Regions from separate parts of the Streptomyces sp. C36 genome, predicted to be linked through region 2. Evidence: riboswitches for the same ligand, from Rfam matches in the RefSeq annotation. Region 2 holds a riboswitch; the other holds the start of a gene.
The links. A riboswitch is a leader RNA that binds a small molecule or an ion and turns the genes downstream of it on or off. The one in region 2 is predicted to bind S-adenosylmethionine.

Region 1: it holds a riboswitch for S-adenosylmethionine, as region 2 does, so the genes downstream of both, thrC (threonine synthase) here and AB4K12_RS08635 (aminotransferase class V-fold PLP-dependent enzyme) in region 2, are expected to answer to the same signal.

What each region holds. Positions count from the first base shown of each region.
Region 1 covers NZ_JBFQGI010000007.1:305,781-313,656, forward strand. The annotation lists gene AB4K12_RS22710 (DNA repair helicase XPB) at 1-1,528, opposite strand, end outside; gene groL (chaperonin GroEL) at 1,703-3,325, opposite strand; gene AB4K12_RS22720 (cold-shock protein) at 3,756-3,959, opposite strand; gene AB4K12_RS22725 (MoaD/ThiS family protein) at 4,449-4,724, opposite strand; gene thrC (threonine synthase) at 4,791-6,086, opposite strand; SAM riboswitch class I at 6,104-6,247, opposite strand; gene AB4K12_RS22735 (glucosyl-3-phosphoglycerate synthase) at 6,482-7,429, shown strand; gene AB4K12_RS22740 (trehalose-6-phosphate synthase) at 7,471-7,876, shown strand, end outside.
Region 2 covers NZ_JBFQGI010000002.1:664,814-672,689, reverse strand. The annotation lists gene AB4K12_RS08660 (hypothetical protein) at 1-517, opposite strand, end outside; gene AB4K12_RS08655 (NlpC/P60 family protein) at 566-1,630, opposite strand; gene AB4K12_RS08650 (NYN domain-containing protein) at 1,869-3,221, opposite strand; gene AB4K12_RS08645 (rhomboid family intramembrane serine protease) at 3,387-4,121, shown strand; gene AB4K12_RS08640 (Lrp/AsnC family transcriptional regulator) at 4,118-4,399, shown strand; gene AB4K12_RS08635 (aminotransferase class V-fold PLP-dependent enzyme) at 4,407-5,783, opposite strand; SAM riboswitch class IV at 5,938-6,054, opposite strand; gene trpD (anthranilate phosphoribosyltransferase) at 6,130-7,194, opposite strand; gene AB4K12_RS08625 (cytochrome bc complex cytochrome b subunit) at 7,346-7,876, opposite strand, start outside.

The DNA of each region.
Region 1 (7,876 bases), on a different contig from region 2:
CGGAGTAGAAGCGCGCCTCATGGCCGTCGGCCTTCGGGCGCAGCACCCGGCCCAGCCGCTGGGCCTCCTCCTGGCGCGAGCCGAAGGTGCCCGACACCTGGATGGCGACCGTCGCCTCCGGCAGGTCGATGGAGAAGTTGGCGACCTTGGAGACGACCAGTACGGAGATCTCCCCCTGCCGGAAGGCGTCGAAGAGCTTCTCGCGCTGCGCGTTGGTCGTCTCGCCCTTGATGACGGGCGCGTCCAGGTGCTCGCCGAGCTCGTCGAGCTGGTCGATGTACTGGCCGATGACCAGCGTCTGCTCGCCCTGGTGCTTGCGCACCAGCGCCTCGGTGACCTTCCGCTTGGTGGCGGTCGTGGAGCAGTAGCGGTACTTGTCCTCCGTCTCGGCCGTCGCGTACGTCAGCCGCTCGGAGTCGGTGAGGTTCACGCGCACCTCGACGCAGTCGGCCGGGGCGATGTAGCCCTGGGCCTCGATCTCCTTCCAGGGCGCGTCGAAGCGCTTGGGGCCGATGAGGGAGAAGACGTCGGACTCCCGCCCGTCCTCGCGCACCAGCGTCGCGGTCAGCCCCAGCCGCCGCCTGGCCTGCAGGTCGGCGGTGAACTTGAAGACGGGCGCGGGCAGCAGGTGCACCTCGTCGTAGACGACCAGGCCCCAGTCGCGGGAGTCGAACAGCTCCAGGTGCGGGTAGATGCCCTTCCGCTTGGTCGTCAGCACCTGGTAGGTGGCGATGGTGACCGGGCGGATCTCCTTGCGCGTACCGCTGTACTCGCCGATCTCGTCCTCGGTCAGCGAGGTCCGCTTGACCAGCTCGTGCTTCCACTGGCGCGCGGAGACGGTGTTGGTGACGAGGATCAGCGTGGTCGCCTTGGCCTGCGCCATGGCGCCCGCGCCGACGAGCGTCTTGCCGGCGCCGCACGGCAGCACGACCACGCCGGAGCCGCCGTGCCAGAACCCGTCCACGGCCTGCTTCTGGTACGGCCGCAGCGCCCAGCCGTCCTCGCGCAGATCGATGGGGTGGGCCTCGCCGTCCACGTACCCGGCCAGGTCCTCGGCCGGCCAGCCCAGCTTCAGCAGCGTCTGCTTGATCTGGCCGCGCTCGGAGGGGTGCACGGCGACGGTGTCGGGGTCGATCCGGGCGCCCACCAGCGGCTGGATCTTCTTCGAGCGGAGGATCTCCTCCAGCACCGGCCGGTCGGTGCTCTCCAGCACCAGCCCGTGCGTGGGGTGCTTGACCAGCTTCAGCCGCCCGTAGCGGTCCATGGTCTCGGCGATGTCGACGAGCAGGGCGTGCGGCACGGGGTAGCGGGAGTACGACACCAGCGCGTCGACGACCTGCTCGGCGTCGTGCCCGGCGGCGCGGGCGTTCCACAGGCCCAGCGGGGTCACCCGGTAGGTGTGGATGTGCTCCGGCGCCCGTTCCAGCTCGGCGAACGGCGCGATCGCCCGGCGGCACGCGTCCGCCCGGTCGTGGTCCACCTCCAGCAGCAGGGTCTTGTCGCTCTGGACGATGAGGGGTCCGTTCACGCCTCGGCCTTCCGCTCGCATCGGTCCCGTCCGTGTGCGGGACAAGCTTCCAGTGTCCCTCATGCACCGCCGTACGTGCCGTCCCGCCCGGAAAACGCCACCGGGGCGGCACCCCCCGTGAGGAAGGTGCCGCCCCGGTGTCCAAGAGGACGGTTGATCAACCCGAGGGGTCGATCAGAAGTCCATCTCACCGCCCGGCATGCCGCCCGGAGCGGCCGCGGCGGCCTTCTCCGGCTTGTCGGCGATGACGGCCTCGGTGGTCAGGAAGAGCGCGGCGATGGACGCGGCGTTCTGCAGGGCGGAGCGGGTGACCTTGGCGGGGTCGATGATGCCCTCGGCGATCATGTCGACGTACTCGCCGGTCGCGGCGTTCAGGCCGTGGCCCACGGGAAGGTTGCGCACCTTCTCGACGATGACGCCACCCTCGAGACCACCGTTGACGGCGATCTGCTTGAGCGGGGCCTCCAGGGCCAGCTTCACGGCCTTGGCACCGGTGGCCTCGTCGCCGTCCAGCTCGAGCTTCTCGAAGACCGCGGAGGCCTGCAGCAGGGCCACGCCACCACCGGCGACGATGCCCTCCTCGACGGCCGCCTTCGCGTTGCGAACGGCGTCCTCGATGCGGTGCTTGCGCTCCTTGAGCTCGACCTCGGTCGCGGCACCGGCCTTGATGACGGCCACGCCGCCGGCCAGCTTCGCGAGGCGCTCCTGGAGCTTCTCGCGGTCGTAGTCCGAGTCGCTGTTCTCGATCTCGGCGCGGATCTGGTTGACGCGGCCCTGGACCTGGTCGCTGTCACCGGCACCGTCGACGATGGTCGTCTCGTCCTTGGTGATGACGACCTTGCGGGCGCGGCCGAGCAGGTCGAGACCGGCGTTCTCGAGCTTGAGGCCGACCTCCTCGGAGATGACCGTGCCACCGGTGAGGATGGCGATGTCGCCCAGCATGGCCTTGCGGCGGTCGCCGAAGCCCGGAGCCTTGACGGCGACGGACTTGAAGGTGCCGCGGATCTTGTTGACGACCAGCGTGGACAGGGCCTCGCCCTCGACGTCCTCGGCGATGATCAGCAGCGGCTTGCCGGACTGCATGACCTTCTCGAGGAGCGGCAGCAGGTCCTTGACCGAGCTGATCTTCGAGTTGACGATCAGGATGTACGGGTCGTCGAGCGACGCCTCCATACGCTCCATGTCGGTGGCGAAGTACGCCGAGATGTAGCCCTTGTCGAAGCGCATACCCTCGGTGAGCTCCAGCTCCAGACCGAAGGTCTGGGACTCCTCGACGGTGATGACGCCTTCCTTGCCGACCTTGTCCATGGCCTCGGCGATGAGCTCGCCGATCTGGGTGTCGGCGGCGGAGATGGAGGCGGTGGAGGCGATCTGCTCCTTGGTCTCCACGTCCTTGGCCTGCTCGAGCAGGGCGGCGGAGACGGCCTCGACGGCCTTCTCGATGCCGCGCTTCAGCGCCATCGGGTTGGCGCCGGCGGCCACGTTGCGCAGACCCTCGCGGACCAGCGCCTGGGCGAGGACGGTCGCGGTCGTCGTGCCGTCACCGGCGACGTCGTCCGTCTTCTTCGCGACCTCCTTGACCAGCTCGGCGCCGATCTTCTCGTACGGGTCCTCGAGCTCGATCTCCTTGGCGATGGACACACCATCGTTGGTGATCGTGGGGGCGCCCCACTTCTTCTCGAGGACGACGTTGCGGCCCTTGGGGCCAAGGGTGACCTTGACGGCGTCGGCGAGCTGGTTCATCCCGCGCTCGAGACCGCGCCGTGCCTCCTCGTCGAACGCGATGATCTTGGCCATGTGAAGTGGTCCTCCCAGGACGGGGTGGAGACTGCTCCGGACCGCGCTGGCGCCCGCGACGGACGGCCCGTGCACCGCGCGGTTCCTTGCCCCGCTTGGCTCCCGGACCTCACCGACGGTCCAAATCTGTCACTCTCACCAGGAGAGTGCTAAGCCCAATGATTAGCACTCGACCACCTCGAGTGCAAGCGGTCCACGAGGTACACGCCTCAGGTGGCAGCAGGGGCACCTCCCGGCGACAGCCGGGGGCGCAGGCCAACCCGAGGCATGCCCAAGTTCGCGAGGGTGCATGCGCGGCCGCTCCCCCGAACCGCGCATCCACCCTCTGACCCGCGCGTACGCACGCGCCCGCCCGGGCACGCGCGAGGGGCCCGCACCGGTGACGGTGCGGACCCCTCGGCGAGCCGATCGAGCCGGTCGATGCGTGCGATCAGGCGCTGAGCCTCACCATGTCCGCCTGCGGCCCCTTCTGGCCCTGCGAGATCTCGAACTCGACTCGCTGCCCCTCCTCGAGGGTGCGGTAGCCGTCCATCTGAATCGCGCTGTAGTGGACGAAAACATCCGCACCACCGTCGACCGCGATGAAGCCGTACCCCTTCTCCGCGTTGAACCACTTGACGGTGCCCTGAGCCATGCCTAACTCCCCTATTACTGGCCCTTGCACAGGACCGCACTTCGCGGACCCGGGTCAGACCTCACCCCCAGACAGGATGGGAGTGTGCGCCGGAACGCGTCGACCGCGGCTGAATGTATCCGCACGGATGCCGTCTGCAACAGGTCAGTCGGACGAGAATTCCAGGTGCGGCCGATCGGTTATTCGTACCGATTTCCGCAGCTTCCCGGGCAAGTCGGACCGGGCATAACGCAACCAACCCGACAATTCGTGCACATGTTTCGCGCACAACTTGACGGGTTCTCATATGCGTTCGGTGCTGACACCGGAGGGGGAACGCCCCAACTGTATCGCGCTTCAACAGACGGAATAGCCCCGTCCGTTTTACGGGCGGGGCTATTCCGGGGACATGCACAGGAACGCTGAGAAAAGCTCAGGCCATTGATTAACGGTCCATCGACGGCCTGTCGACGCCTGTCGACGCCTCTCGACGGTCCGCCGCAGGCCGGCTCAGCCGCCGGCGACGGCCGGAATGATCGAGACGCCGGCCCCCTCGGGCGTGGCGGCGTCCAGCCCGCCCTCGAAGCGGACGTCGTCGTCGTTGACGTACACGTTGACGAACCGGCGCAGCTTGCCGGCGTCGTCGAGCACCCGCGCGGCGATGCCCGGGTGGTTCTGCTCGAGGGAGGCGATGACCTCGGCGAGGGTGGCGCCCTCGGCGGGGACCTCGGCCCGGCCGCCGGTGTAGGTGCGCAGGATGGTGGGGATGCGGACGGAAACGCTCATGGTGACGTCACCTCATGGGTCGGTGAAGGAGTGCGGGCTACGGGCTGCGGGCTGTGGATCTACGAGCTATTGCTCGCGAAGCCCGGCGGCGCGGAACGCCTCGAGCGACGGCCGGATCGTCGCCGTCGGCCCGGCCGCCACGGCGTCGAGCGTCTTGAGCCCGTCCCCGGTGTTGAGCACGACCGTGGTCAGCGCCGGGTCGAGCACCCCGTTCTCCAGCAGCTTGCGCGTCACGCCCACCGTCACGCCGCCCGCGGTCTCGGCGAAGATGCCCTCGGTGCGCGCCAGCAGCCTGATCGCGTCCACGATCCGCTCGTCGTCGACGTCCTCGACGGCCCCGCCCGTGCGCCGGGCGATGTCCAGCACGTACGGCCCGTCGGCCGGATTGCCGATCGCGAGGGACTTCGCGATCGTGTCGGGCTTCACCGGGCGCACCACGTCGTGCCCGTCCTTGTACGCCCGCGAGACCGGCGAGCAGCCCTGCGCCTGGGCGCCGAAGATCCGGTACGGCCGGTCCTCGACCAGCCCCAGCGCGATGAGCTCCTTCAGCCCCTTGTCGATCTTCGTCAGCTGCGACCCCGACGCGACCGGCACCACGATCTGGTCCGGCAGCCGCCAGCCCAGCTGCTCGCAGATCTCGTACGCGAGCGTCTTGGAGCCCTCGCCGTAGTACGGGCGCAGGTTGACGTTGACGAAGCCCCAGCCCTCGCCCAGCGGGTCCCCGATCAGCTCGCTGCAGAAGCGGTTGACGTCGTCGTACGTTCCCTCGATGCCCACGAGGTCGCCGCCGTAGACGGCGGCCATGACGACCTTGCCGGCCTCCAGGTCGTGCGGGATGAAGACGCAGGAGCGGAAGCCCGCGCGGGCCGCCGCCGCGCCGACGGCCCCGGCGAGGTTGCCGGTCGACGAGCAGGACAGGGTGGTGAAGCCGAAGGCGCGGGCGGCCTCGACGGCGATGGCCACGACGCGGTCCTTGAAGGAGTGCGTGGGGTTGCCGGAGTCGTCCTTGACGTACAGCTCCCCCGTCACGCCCAGTTCGGCGGCGAGGTTGTCGGCCTTGACGAGCCGGGTGAGACCGGGTTCGAGGTTCGGCCGGTCCGCCACGTCGGCGGGGACGGGCAGCAGCGGCGCGTAGCGCCAGATGTTCGCCGGCCCGGCCTCGATCCGGCGGCGCAGCGCCTCCGGGTCGCCGGCCGGCAGCTCGTACGCGACCTCGAGCGGACCGAAGCAGGAGGTGCAGGCGAAGGAGGGACCGAGTTCGAAGCGCTCGCCGCACTCGCGGCAGGACAGCGCGACGGCGGGTCCGAAGGGGGCGGCGGCAGACGGTACGGAGGTACGACTTTCAACGGCTTGGACAGCCATGGAGGCGAGGCCCTTTCTCCTCATCTTCCTCGCGGCGTACGTCGCCACGAGACGGAATTGGCACCTTCCCCGCCGGGAGCCTCGCCGAATGAACGGTGAGACCGGCTGGAGGGTTGCCGGGGCTTCAACGGGCCGTGTCCCTCTGCCCCTCTGGATGAGCGGTATGGCGCTGGGCGGGGCCCAGGCGTTTGTGCGCGCGACGACCCCGACATGCATCGGGCGCCTGCGTTGTTCAAGACTGTAACGGAAGGGATGGCCGCGTTGGAGGGCCGTCCCGCACCGCGAGACATGGCCCGGCGACGACCGGAACGGTCCCGTCGGCGAGCGACATGCCGGTCGACGTGCCGGTCAACATGCCGGTCAACACTGACGAACAACACTGAGGAGTCGTACACGTGCTGGAAGAGGTGGAGCGCTGGCTCGCCCGGCGGTCCTGGTCCGCCACCGACCGTCCGCTCGACCAGCTGCTCGCCGCGAAACGCGGCGCGGGCACCACCGTCAGCGTGGTGCTGCCGGCGCTCGACGAGGAGGCGACGGTCGGCGCCATCGTGGCGACGATCCGGCGTGAGCTGATGTCGGACGCCGTCCCGCTGGTGGACGAGCTGGTGGTGGTGGACTCCGGCTCCACGGACCGCACCGCCGAGGTCGCGGCGGCGGCCGGCGCCCGGGTGGTGCACCGCGACGAGATCCTGCCGCGGCTGCCCGCGCTGCCCGGCAAGGGCGAGGTGCTGTGGCGGTCGCTGCTGGTCACGACCGGCGACGTCGTCTGCTTCGTGGACGCGGACCTGAAGGACTTCTCCGCCGACTTCGTCTCGGGGATCGTCGGCCCGCTGCTGACCGACCCGGACGTGCACTTCGTCAAGGCGATGTACGACCGTCCGCTCGGCGAGGCGCCGGGGCAGGGCGGCCGGGTGACGGAGCTGGTGGCCCGGCCCCTGCTCAATCTGCACTGGCCGCGGCTGGCGGGCTTCGTCCAGCCGCTCGGCGGCGAGTACGCCGCCCGCCGCGAGCTGCTGGAGCGGCTGCCGTTCCCGGTGGGGTACGGCGTCGAGCTGGGCCTGCTGGTGGACGCGCTGCACACGGTGGGCCTGGACGCGCTCGCCCAGGTGGACGTGGGCGTCCGGCGGCACCGGCACCAGGACGGCCGGGCCCTGGGCCGCATGGCGGCCGCGATCTACCGCACCGCCCAGCTCCGGCTGGCCCGCGGCCATCTGGTGCGCCCGGTGCTCACCCAGTTCGAGCGGACCGAGGAGGGATTCGTGCCGCGTACGTACGCGGTGGACACCGAGGAGCGGCCCCCGATGGCCGAGATACCGGAGTACGCGCAGCGGCATGCCGCGTAAGCGTACGTTTGAGCGGTTCTTCGAAGGGCAAGGCTGCCGTCATGGTCGTTGAGCACACGCACCACGCACCGGAACCGGACGCCGCGCCGATCGTCGTGGCCTCCAACCGGGGGCCCGTGTCGTACCGCCGGGGCGAGGACGGCTCACTGCTGGCGGGGCGGGGCGGCGGCGGGCTGGTCTCGGGGCTGAGCGCCATAGGCCAGGACGCCGGCGCGGTGTGGGTGTGCGCGGCGCTCGGCGACACCGACCGCGAGGCGGCCCGGCTCGGCGGCCGGCGGCTGCCCGAGGCCGACACCGGCGGCCACCGGGTGCGGATGCTGGACATCGACCCCGCCACGTTCGCCGCCGCGTACAACGGCGTGGCCAACTCCGTGCTGTGGTTCGTCCATCACATGCTGTGGCAGACGCCGCTCGAGCCCGTCTTCGACGGCGCGTTCCGGGCCCAGT
Region 2 (7,876 bases):
CGACCGCCAGCACCAGGCTGCTGCGGCCGCGTACCACCGTGACCGCGCCCTGCTCCCACAACTGCCCGCCGCCCTGACGGGACTCCTGCCCGGCCACGAACCAGCGGCCATCGCGCCGCACGAGGGTCAGCCGCACCGGGGCGGTGACCGGCGCCGTGTCGTATCCGGCGAGCCGGTAGCGCAGCTCCGTCTCGGCCACCACCCGCCCGCCCGTGCCCCGGGTGCGGACCAGCCGGTACTCCCAGGAGGCCAGCGGCACGGCGCCGAGGTTGGCGAAGACCTGCCGGCGCTCGTCGCGGTAGCCGCGGGCGGCCGGGTCGACGGCAGCCAGGTAGGCGTGCTCGTCGCGGTCGCGCACGGCCCGCCCCCACCGGTCCAGCAGCCGCTGGACGGACCGGTCGCCGGTGTCGGCGCGGTCCGCGGCGCCGGTGTCGCCGCAGCCGGTGAGGGGCTGCAGGGCGAGCAGCGCCGCGAGGCAGCACACCGCCCGCCGTCCGCTCCACCGCCTGCCCGTCACGCCCGCATCGTACGAGCCGGGCGGGCCCGGCCCCGGGTCAGGGCACGCTCAGGGCCGGGTGACGGAGGAGATCGGCATCATGTCGGCGGGGTCGTAGCGCACCCGCGCGCCGGGATAGGGGGCGTGCACCACCTGCCCGTTGCCCACGTACATGCCCACGTGGCTGGCGTCGTCGCGGTAGATCACCAGGTCGCCGGGGCGCGCCTCGGCGAGCGAGACCCGGCGTCCGGCGTGCCGCTGGGCCTGCGAGGTGCGCGGCAGGCCCACCCCGGCCCGCCCGTACGCCCACTGCATCAGCCCCGAGCAGTCGAAGGCGCCCGGCCCCGTCGCGCCCCACGCGTAGGGCGAGCCGACCGCCTGGCGCACGGCCATGGCGGCGGCGTAGCCCCGGCCGGAGACGGTGGCGGGCTGCTCCGGCAGGGCGGGAGCCCGGTACGGGCCGCCGGAGCGCTCGCCCGAGCGCGAGGAGCGGGCGTACTCGGCCCGGTCGGAGGGGGGCAGGGTGTTCAGCAGCCTGCGCGCGGCGGCGAGCTTCCCCTCGACCTCGCGCTTGTGCCGCTCGACGGCCTTGCGGCTGTCCTCCAGCTCGGCGAGGGTGCGGGCGGCCTCCTGCCGCTCCTGGCGCAGGGTGCGCTGCGCGACCATCAGGGCCCGCAGCTGTTCGGCCTGCCGGCCGGTGATGCGGTCGAGGGTGGCGGCCTTGTCGAGGTAGCCGTCGGGATCGGAGGACAGCAGCAGTTCCAGGGCGGGGTCGACGGCGCCGTTGCGGTACTGGGCGGTGGCGATCATGCCGAGGTCGCCGCGCATCCGGTTGACCTTCTCCTGGCCGCGGGCGACCCGGCCGGCGGCCCGCTCCACCCGCTCGCGCAGGGAGTGGGCGCGTTCACCGGCGGCGTTGAACTTCTCGGTGGCCCGCTCGGCCTGCTCGTAGAGCCGGTCGAGCTGTGCCTTCACCGTCCCGGAGGCCTTGCCCTCGTCGGTGGTGTCGCCGGGCCGGGCGGTGGCCGGGGCCGCCGAGAGGGCGGCCGCGGCGGTGGCCACGGCGGCCGAGAGGACCGAGACCCGGACGCTCTGGGTGAGACCGGACTGCACGAGACGGCGATGGGACGCCACGGGGGGCCGCACTTCCTTCCACGGTGTGCGGACCCTGCCGCCCGGTGGGGCGGACGACGGGCGGGCGCCGCGCGCCAGACAGTAGCGGCGCGGTCACCTTCCGTTCAAAGACCCGCCCAAGGGCAAAAGGGACACCCGGCCCAAGGCGCAGGTCACCGGCGGGGCGCGCGACCGGCAGGCGGAGCCGGGATTCGCCCGGACGGGTGGTGTGGCGGGCCTTTGGGGCGGGGAGCGGGGATCAGGTGCGGGCGAGGCGCTTGAGCAGCAGGGCCGAGGCCACCGGGCGCGCCCCCACCTTGGCGACGCCGTCCGCCACCTCGCGGTCGGTGGAGACGACCACGACCGGGCGGCCGGGCGGCTCGGCACGTACCAGCTGGCGGATCAGCTCGTCGGCCGTCACGCCGGGCTTGCTGAAGAGCACCCGCACCCCGCGCGGCGGCGCCAGCAGCACCGGCGCCGCGAGCTCGGCGCCGTCGAAGACGCAGGTCACCTCGGCGCCGGTCTGCGCGGCCAGCATCGCCAGCCCGCCCAGCAGCCGCAGCCGCTGCTTGTCCAGCGGCATCGTCGGGTAGCCGGTCTTGGTGACGTTGTAGCCGTCGACGACCAGGTGGGCCTGAGGCAGCGCCAGCAGCTGGTCCAGCAGCGCCGGGTCGGTCTCGGACAGGGCGCGGGTGGCGATGTCCTTGGGCGTCATCGTGCCCGGCTGCACCGCGTCCACGGTGTCCGCCGGGTGCACCGAGGCGGGCGGCAGCGCCAGCTCGCGCCGCAGGCCCTGGGCGGCGTCCAGCACCGTGTCCAGCAGCAGCCGCAGCCGCATGTCCTCCACGCTGCGCCCCTCGCGCACGGCCCGGCGGCTCGCCTCCAGAGCGGCCTCGGCCTCCGCGAGCCGGGCCTTGACGCGCCGCAGTTCGCCCGAGGCCGTGGCCTTCTCGGCGGCGGTCTCCGCGCGCGCGGCCTCCAGCTCCGCCTGCGCCCTGCGCAGCGCGGCCTCGCCGCGGCGTATGTCGCTGACCGCGCTGCGCAGCTTGCGCTGCAGCGATTCGGTCTCCTTGCGGGCGGCCTCCAGCTCGGCGCGGACGCGCTCGGTCTCGGCGCGCGCCTCGTCCCGGGCCTCGGCCAGCATGCCGCGCAGCCGCCGCAGTTCGCGCTGGGCCTCCTCGTCGGCCCGTTCGGCGGTGGCCCGCTGGGCCTCCTCGCCGGCCGCCGTGACCAGCTTGACCCAGCCGGCCGGGCGCAGCACGAAGGCCATGGCCGCCACGTCCTCGGGATCCGCGGCCGCGGGCGGAGCGCCGGCGTCGAGCGCCCGGACCAGCTCCGAGTCGCTCTCGCGCAGCCGTGCGGAGATCCGCTGCCGGAAGGCGGTGTCGGTCTCGACCGCGGCCGCCATGGCGTTCCCGGCGAACTTGGCGCGGCGCGTGGGGGTGAAGCGGGCGTACTGTCGCAGCTGGGCGGGGAGTTCGGTGACGGTCAGGCCGCCGAACGCCTCGGCGACCAGGTTGACGACCCGTCGCCGGATCCCTTCGGGCAGCGGCCGGTCGAGCACCTCGCTGACGCCGTCGTCGGCCCCGCCGGCGTCACCGGCCGCCTCCACGCCGTCTGTGTGCTCCGCCACCGCTTCATCGCTCCCGTTCTTCTGATACGCAACGCCCGGTCCACCCTACGGCCTGCCGGTCGCCGGACGCGGTGCCCAGGGGCCCGAGGGACGGACCGGCGAGGCACTTGGTGCCGGTTGCGCCCGGTACGCCATGATCTGGCCATGATCAGAAAGGCTGGACTTTCACGGCGGACCGGCACCCCCTGGGTGACCTGGACGATCCTGGGCATCTGCGGCACGGTCTTCCTCATCGGCCCGGCGTCCGGCCTGAACCCCTTCTACGGCACCGGGACCGGGCTGCTGTCCGCCCAGAGCGAGTACTTCGAGCGCTGGGGGGTGGTCCCCCAGGAGCTGTGGCACAGCCCCCCGCTCGCTCTGACCGCTCCCCTGACGGCCCTGTTCGTGCACGGCAACTGGGTGCATCTGCTGGGCAACATGCTCTTCCTCTTCGTCTTCGGCGCCATGACCGAGGCCCGCATGGGACGTACCGACTTCGCGCTGTGCTATCTCGTGACCGGCTATCTGGCCCTGTTCGGCTACGCGGCCGTGCACGCCGACTCCAGTCGCACCCTCGTGGGGGCGTCGGGCGCCATCTCCGGGGTGCTGGGCGCCTTTCTCCATCTCTTCCCCAGAGCCCGGGTCACCAGCCTCTTCCCGTTCCTCTTCTTCCTGCCGCTGCGCTTTCCGGCCTGGGCCGTACTGTTGTTCTGGTTCGTTCTGCAGTGGCTGGCGACGGGCACCGACGCGGGGCGGCCCGGGGTCGCCTATCTGGCCCATGTCCTGGGCTTCTGCCTCGGCTTCGGCTACGCCTGGGTCAGCCGGACGCGTGCGGCTACTGTGTCTTCCCGGGGGACACCCCCCGGACCCCCGGCCGGAACAGGAGACAAACCGACGTGATCACTTCGATCGTGCTCATCAAGACCGACGTGGACCGCATCCCCGAGATCGCCGAGAAGATCGCCGCACTGGAGGGCGTCAGCGAGGTCTACTCCGTCACGGGCGCGCACGACCTGATCGCGATGGTGCGGGTGGCCCGGCACGACGACCTCGCGGACGTCATCCCGGGCCGGATCAGCAAGGTGCCGGGCGTGGCCTCCACGGAGACGCACATCGCCTTCCGCACCTACTCCCAGCACGACCTCGAGGCCGCCTTCGCCATCGGCCTCGACAGCTGACGCGACGTCAGGCGGCGGCCGCAGCCGGGGCGTCGGGGACGCAGCGGCCGCTCTCGGTGCGGTAGAGCCAGCGCGCGCCGCGCTCCACCAGCTCCCCCACCGCCCGGACGAACCGCTCGACGTGCTCGTCGGGCGTGCCGGCCCCGAAGCTGACCCGGACGGCGCTCAGCGGCCGGTCCTCGCCCGTGGGCCCGCACTCGCCGGGCTCGTCCCGTTCCCCGCCGAGCAGGGTCCGGACGAGTGGGTGGGCGCAGAAGAGGCCGTCGCGGACCCCGATGCCGTACTCGGCCGACAGCGCGGCCGCGAAGTGCGAGCTGTTCCAGCCGTCCACGACGAAGGAGATCACGCCCACGCGCGGGGCGTCGTCGCCGAACAGCGAGAGCACCCGCACCCCGGGCACCTCCGCCAGCCCCGCGCGCACCCGGTCCACCAGCCGCCGCTCGCGCTCCACCAGCCCCTCGAACCCGGCCTCCTCGAGCGCCCGGCAGGCCGCGGCGATGGCGTAGGCCCCGATGACGTTGGGCGAACCGGCCTCGTGGCGGGCGACGCTCTCGTGCCACTCCACCTCGACCGAGCCGTCCTCGCCACGCGCCACCGTGCGGCTCGCGCCGCCGCCCGCGAGGTACGGAGCGGCGTCCCGCAGCCAGTCCGCGCGCCCGGCCAGCACGCCGGCGCCGAACGGCGCGTACAGCTTGTGCCCGGAGAAGGCGACCCAGTCGACGTCCAGCTCCGCCACGTCCACCGGGTGATGGGGCGCCAGCTGGGCGGCGTCCAGCACGATGCGGGCCCCGTGGGCGTGCGCGGCGGCCGCCAGCTCCCGTACGGGCCACAGCTCTCCGGTCACATTGGACGCGCCGGTCACACAGACCAGGGCCGGGCCGTACGGCTCGCGGTCGGCCAGGGCCCGCTCCAGCGTCCCGACCGCCTCGCCGGCGGAGCGGGGCGCGTCCAGGTAGGTCACGCTCACGTCCTCGCGGCGCTCCCACGGCAGCAGCGCCGCGTGGTGCTCGGTCTCGAAGACGAACACGCGGCAGCCGGCGGGCGCCGCGGCCGCGAGCAGGTTGAGCGAGTCGGTGGTGGAGCGGGTGAAGAGCACCTGGTCGCCCTCGCGGCAGCCGAGGAAGCCGGCGACCGCGGCCCGGCTGTTCTCGAACAGGTCGGTGGACAGCTGCGACAGGTACCCGGCGCCCCGGTGGACGCTGCCGTAGTAGGGCGCGTAGGCGGCCACGTCGTCCCACACCCGCTGCAGCGCGGGCGCGCTGGCGGCGTAGTCGAGGGCGGCGTACGACGCCTCGCCGCCGGTGACGAGCGGGACGCGGACGTCCCGGCCCAGCACGGGCAGCGGTTCGGTGGCGGACAGGACGGCGGCAGGGCATGCGGACATGGCGAGTTCTCCCGGCGGGGACGATGAAGGAAACGCGCGGCCCACGGGAAAAGGGCGGGCGCGCGGGACGTACCGGAGGAGGGGCCGCTGCGGCCCTATCGCATTCGCTGGATCACGGAAGGATCTCCCTCGACGACCAGGATCCCTGGCGAGGGATCCGCGCTTGCCGCAGACCTCACTGCCTGCGGCCCGGTCATCACCCGGGGCACCCCGCCACGGAAGGAGGGTTGCCGGACAGCAGGCCGGGGCCGAAGCGCTGTCACTCGTGACCTGCGCAGCATCATGCCACACGATCTTGCAAGCGCAAGGGCGCGGTCCGCATCGCGGACCGCGCCCCGTCATGGCCTCAGGCGTTGCTGGCCGAAACCCATCGCTCGAGCACCCGCCGTGCCGCGCCGGAGTCGACCGACTCGGCCGCGCGCTCCATTCCCTCCCGGATCCGCTCCACGAGGGGCGCGTCGGTGGGCGTCAGCGCGGCCAGCGCGGCGGCCGAGTTGAGCAGCACCGCGTCCCGCACCGGGCCCGTCTCCCCGGCGAGCAGCCGCCGGGCGACGTCGGCGTTGTACGAGGCGTCGGCGCCCCGCAGGGCCTCCACGGGCACCAGCTCGATGCCCACGTCCCGGGGGTCGAAGGACTCCTCGCGCACCTGGCCGTCGCGCACCACCCACACCTTCGACGTGGCCGTCGTCGTCAGCTCGTCCAGCCCGTCGTCGCCGCGGAAGACCAGCGCCGAGGAGCCCCGCTCGGCGAGCACTCCGGCCAGGATCGGCGCCATCCGCGCGTCCGCGACGCCGGTGGCCTGGGCGCGCACCCGGGCGGGGTTGGTCAGCGGGCCCAGCACGTTGAACGTCGTGCGGATGCCCAGCTCGCGCCGCGCGGGCGCCACATGACGCAGCGCCGGGTGGAACTTCACGGCGAAGCAGAAGGTGATCCCCGCCTCCTCGGCCACCTCCACCACCCGCTTCGGGGTGAGGTCGAGGTTGACGCCCAGCTTCTCCAGCACGTCCGAGGCACCGCTGGCGGAGGAGGCGGCGCGGTTGCCGTGCTTGACGACCTTGGCGCCGGTGCCGGCGACCACGATCGAGGACATGGTGGAGATGTTGACGGTCCGGGCGTTGTCACCGCCGGTGCCCACGATGTCCACACTCGGGCCGGGCACCTCGATGAGGTTGGCGTGCGCGTACATCGTCCGTACCAGGCCGGAGATCTCGGCGACCGTCTCGCCCTTGGCCCGCAGGGCCACCGCGAACCCGGCGATCTGCGCGTCGGTGGCCTCGCCCCGCATGATGCGGTCCATGGCCCAGGCGGTCTCGTCGGCGCTCAGGTCCACCCGGTTGAGCAGGGCCTCCAGTACGCCCGGCCAGGAAGGGGCCACCGAGCGCTCGCCGCCTGCCGGGGTCGCAACGTTCATGGTCCACACTCCTGGTGGTCGGTCGTGACGGGACCGCCGTAGGGGTCCGCTGATTCCGGTCAAGCCTATCCAGGTCCGGGGACGGCGAAGAGCCCCGTCCGGGGTTCCGGACGGGGCTCTCGCTGTGGCGATCAGTGATCAGCGGGCGGGATCAGTGGTGGCCGTGGCCGCTGGTGATCTCGTGGTACTCCTCCGCGGTGGCCTTGGGGATGTGGGTCCCCTCGCCGTAGAAGCCCTTGGAGAGCTTCACGCGGAGCTTCTGGCCGGCGCCGACCTTGCGGGCCACGCCGTTCTCGTCGACCTCGGGCTCGAGCTCGAGCGGCTTGGGCTGCTCGTGCGCGGTGAGGGTGTGCAGCTGCTCCTGCGAGAGCGGCTCGTGCACCTCGACGAACTCGCCGTGCGGCAGGCGCTTGATGATGCCCGACTCGCGGCCGTGCAGCACCTTGTCCTTGTCGCGGCGCTGGAGGCCGAGGCAGATCCGGCGCGTGGCGATGAAGGCGAGCACCGGGCCGACGAAGAAGCCGATCCGGACGAACCAGGTGATGGCGTTGATCGACAGGTGGAAGTGGGTGGCCCACAGGTCGTTACCACCACCGACCATCATCACCATGTAGGCGGTCAGCCAGGCGACGCCGAACGCGGTGCGCGTCGGGGCGTTGCGCGGGCGGTCCAGCAGGTGGTG